One region of the Streptomyces sp. NPDC088745 genome, then DNA from elsewhere that is predicted to be linked to it. Evidence: riboswitches for the same ligand, from Rfam matches in the RefSeq annotation. Region 1 holds a riboswitch; the other holds the start of a gene.

Region 1 (2,193 bases):
CGCGTACGTACGGGCCCGGGGCCTGGGCGGCGTGATGGCCTGGTCGCTGGACGCGGACACCGCGGACGGCGAGCTCTACCGGGCGCTGGACCGGGGCCTCGGCCGGCGCTGACCGTACGCGGGGCCGGGGGTGCGCTCCCGATCGGGGTGCGCTCCCGGCCGTGGCGGTGTGCTCCCGGTCGGGGTGCGCCCCCGGTTGTGGCGGTGTGCTCCCGGTCGGGGTGCGCCCCCGGTTGTGGCGGTGTGCTCCCGACCGGGGACACGCCCCCGGTTGTGGCGGTGTGCTCCCGACCGGGGACACGCCCCCGGTTGTGGCGGTGTGCTCCCCCGCCCGAGCGCACCCCCGGCCCGGGAGGTCTCCTGACCGAGGGGGCGTGCCCCCGTGTCCCACGTCACGGTCCGGAAGGCGGGCTCCGGGTCCCGGCGCACCCCTCCCGCCCCCTATCGTGGCCCGTGCAACTGGTTCGCCCTGCCCGCCAGGCAGCGGCGTCGCAAGAGGGAACCCGGTGGGAATCCGGGACTGCCCCGCAGCGGTGAGTGGGAACGAACGCCGTCATACGCACTGGGTCCGCACGGACCTGGGAAGCGACGGCCAGTAGGAATCCGCCGGAGTTCCGGTGGGTGTGCCCGCGAGTCCGAAGACCTGCCCGTTGCCCGCACGCGACCCGCTCGCGTGCGGACATCCCGGTGACCTCGTGGGCGGGTCGGCGTACAGATCAGGCGGAACGGCCTTTTCCCGCAAGGGAGTCGGCGGCCCGCCCGGTTCGTCGTCCCTTCGCGTCCGCGTCCCGTCGCCGGGGTGCTCAGGAGTCATCTCGCGAAGGAGATTTCCGTGACACCGAAGTCCGCAGCCGCGGCAGCACGCGCCACCGTGTACGGCTACCCCCGCCAGGGCGGGAACCGTGAGCTCAAGAGGGCCGTCGAGGGGTACTGGAAGGGACGGGTCACCGCCGACGCCCTCCGGGCGACCGCGGCCGACCTGCGCCGTACGACATGGGAGCAGTTGGCCGGGGCCGGCCTCCACGAGGTGCCGACCGGCGACTTCTCGTACTACGACCACGTCCTGGACACCAGCGTCATGGTCGGCGCCGTCCCGGCACGCCACCGCGCGGCCGTCGACGCCGACCCCCTCGACGGGTACTTCGCGATGGCGCGCGGGAACCAGGACGTGGCCCCCCTGGAAATGACCAAGTGGTTCGACACCAACTACCACTACCTGGTGCCCGAACTGGGTCCGGACACGGTCTTCACCGCCGACTCGTCCCAGCAGGTCGGCACGCTGACGGAGGCCCTCGCGCTCGGCCACACCGCCCGGCCCGTGCTGGTCGGCCCGGTGACGTACCTCCTCCTGGCGAAGCCCGCCCCGGGCGTCGCCGCCGGCTTCGAGCCGCTGACCCTGCTGGACCGGCTGCTGCCCGTGTACGCCGAGGTGCTGGCCGACCTGCGGGCCGCCGGGGCCACCTGGGTGCAGCTCGACGAACCCGCCCTCGTCCAGGACCGCACCCCGGCCGAACTGAACGCCGCCGCCCGCGCCTACCGCGACCTGGGCGCGCTCACCGACCGCCCGCAGCTCCTCGTCGCCTCCTATTTCGACCGGCTCGGCGACGCCCTGCCGGTGCTCGCCAAGGCCCCGGTCGAGGGCCTGGCGCTGGACTTCACCGGTCCCGCCGCCGCCAACCTGGAGGCGCTCGCCGCCGTGGGCGGGCTGCCGGGCAAGCGGCTGGTCGCGGGCGTCGTCGACGGCCGCAACATCTGGATCAACGACTACGAGAAGTCCCTCGCCACCCTCGGCACGCTCCTCGGCCTGGCCGAGTGCGTCGACGTGGCCGCCTCCTGCTCGCTGCTGCACGTCCCTGTCGACGCGGCGGCCGAGCGGGACGTCGACCCGCAGGTGCTGCGCTGGCTCGCCTTCGCACGGCAGAAGACGGCGGAGGTCGTCACCCTGGCGAAGGGCCTCGCCCGGGGCACCGGCAGCATTACCGCCGAACTCGCCCGCAACCGGGCCGACTTGGCCTCCCGGTCCAATTCCCCCATCACCCGCGACCCGGCCGTACGGGCCCGGGTCGCCGCCGTGACGGACGCGGACGGCCGCCGCTCGGCACCGTACGAGCAGCGGTCCTCCGCCCAGCGCGCCGCACTCGGCCTCCCCCTCCTCCCCACCACCACGATCGGCTCCTTCCCGCAGACCGCCGA
Region 2 (2,193 bases), on a different contig from region 1:
AGCGACCACTGGCCGTCCTGGTCCACGCGGCGCATGAACTCGTCCGGGATCCAGTGGGCGAGGTTGAGGTTGTGGGTGCGGCGGGCGTCCTCGCCGGTGTTGTCGCGGAGCTCCAGGAACTCCTCGATGTCCGCGTGCCAGGTCTCCAGGTAGACGGCGGCCGCGCCCTTGCGGCGGCCGCCCTGGTTGACGGCCGCGACGGAGGCGTCGAGCGTCTTCAGGAACGGGACGATGCCGTTGGAGTGGCCGTTGGTGCCGCGGATCAGGGAGCCGCGGGCGCGGATGCGCGAGTACGACAGACCGATGCCGCCGGCGTGCTTGGACAGGCGCGCGACCTGGTGGTAGCGGTCGTAGATCGAGTCCAGCTCGTCCATCGGGGAGTCGAGGAGGTAGCAGGACGACATCTGCGGGTGGCGGGTGCCGGAGTTGAAGAGCGTCGGCGAGGACGGCAGGTAGTCCAGACGGCTCATCAGCCGGTACAGCGAGGCGACCTCGGCGAGAGCCCGCTCGCTGTCGTCCGCCGCCAGGCCGGAGGCCACGCGCAGCATGAAGTGCTGCGGGGTCTCGATCACCTGACGGGTGATGGGGTGGCGCAGCAGGTAGCGGCTGTAGACCGTGCGCAGGCCGAAGTACTCGAAGCGGTCGTCGCCCTCGAGGTCGATCAGCTCGTCCAGCGCCGCCGCGTGCTTGGCGACGAACTCGGCCGTACGGTCCGCGATGAGCCCTTCGCGGTGGCCGACGGCGACGGACCCGGAGAAGCAGCCCACCCCCTGGGAGGCGGCCTCGTCCCGGATCGTACGGGCGAGCAGGCGCGCGGCGAGGCGCGAGTAGGCGGGGTCCTCGGAGATGAGCCCTGCGGCGGCCTCGGTGGCCAGCTCCCGGAGCTCGGCGGCGTCCGAGCGCGCGTTGCGCCCCCGCAGGGCGGCGGCGGCGACCCGGCCGGGGTCGGTGTCGGTGAGGTCGGCGGTCAGGTCGGTCAGGGTGCGCAGCAGCGCGGTGCCGGGGGCGTCCTGACTGTCCTGACTCTGCTCGGCGGTGGCCGGGTCGACTGGCGCGATGGTCACGTGGGGGCTCTCCCTCGCTCGGCGCGGGGCCACGGGGCGGAGCGGGGGCGCGCGAGCAGGCGTCCGCCCCGGAAGAAGGGCGCACGTCGCCTGGCGTCCACCGGCTCATCCTCGAAGCCCGGACGTATCGGAATCCGGTTCGGTCGAGCCGGATCACACCGTCGGCAGGTCCTCGGACTTGGCGGTACGCAAATGCGTACATGACACACCGTTGCGGGACAGTTCCGGATTCTCACCGGATTCCCCTGCGGCGACAGCGAGGACGAGCATACATGTGGTGGGTCCCCGTTGGGGAACCCACCACATGTTGTGTCGCGCGCCGTTGCGCTTCCCCGGCTAAAGGGGGTACGGGCCCCGTTTCACCGGGATCCTGAGCCCCCGCGCGCACCGGGCTGGAGCGCCAGTGCGTACGTCAGCAGGCCCAGTCCGGGCACCGGTTGCCAGTCCCGCTCGGGCGTCCGTACGAAGCCGAGGCGCTCGTAGATCCGGTGCGCCCCCAGCATCGTCGGCTGGGTCGACATCACCAGCCGGACGACCCCTTCCTCGGCCCGTGCGCGGGCGACACAGGCCCGCACGAGGCTCTCGCCCGCCCCGCGCCCCCGGGCCGCCCGTGCGACCGCGAGCATGCGGAACTCGGCCTCGCCGGGGACGCCGATGTCCTGGAGCGGGCTGCCCTGGGGAGCATAGGTGACGGTGCCCAGGAGGGTGTCGTCGGCGTCCACGGCGACCAGGAGGTCGGCCTTCGCGGCGCGGGAGGCGGCGTCGCGCAGGGTGGTCGCGTAGGTGTTGTCCTCGCCGCCGTCGAGGAGGCCGTCGTCGAGGTAGGCGCGGGCGGTGATCTCGCCCACGGCCGGGTATTCGGGGGGTTCCGCGATGCGGATGCGCATGTCCATGCCGGGCAGTGTGCAACGGCGGGGGCCCGGCGTCCCACCCCGTGTCGAGGGGCGGGACACCGGGCCGTACCGCGGTCGCTCCGACCGGTTCAGCAGCAGCGGAAGCCGTCGCGGGGGTCGCCCTCGCGGGCGTCGGTGCGGCTGCGCTCGAAGGCGCGGCGGGTCATGACCGCGGCGTCCGGGTCGTGCGCGCGGGCGTGGGCGACGTAGTGGTCGTACGCCGCCTCGCCGGTCAC

What was found. Region 1 has a riboswitch for cobalamin ahead of metE (5-methyltetrahydropteroyltriglutamate--homocysteine S-methyltransferase). Riboswitches for the same ligand answer to the same signal wherever they lie in the genome.
Region 2: linked by a shared signal. The riboswitch ahead of ACIP93_RS05750 (ribonucleoside-diphosphate reductase subunit alpha) and the one ahead of metE (5-methyltetrahydropteroyltriglutamate--homocysteine S-methyltransferase) in region 1 are both predicted to bind cobalamin.

The regions. Positions count from the first base shown of each region.
Region 1 covers NZ_JBIVLB010000012.1:138,288-140,480, forward strand. Annotated here, with positions in the region: gene ACIP93_RS27625 (glycoside hydrolase family 18 protein) at 1-112, shown strand, start outside; cobalamin riboswitch at 444-666, shown strand; gene metE (5-methyltetrahydropteroyltriglutamate--homocysteine S-methyltransferase) at 833-2,193, shown strand, end outside.
Region 2 covers NZ_JBIVLB010000002.1:254,961-257,153, reverse strand. Annotated here, with positions in the region: gene ACIP93_RS05750 (ribonucleoside-diphosphate reductase subunit alpha) at 1-1,064, opposite strand, end outside; cobalamin riboswitch at 1,210-1,351, opposite strand; gene ACIP93_RS05745 (GNAT family N-acetyltransferase) at 1,424-1,957, opposite strand; gene ACIP93_RS05740 (YbdD/YjiX family protein) at 2,047-2,193, opposite strand, start outside.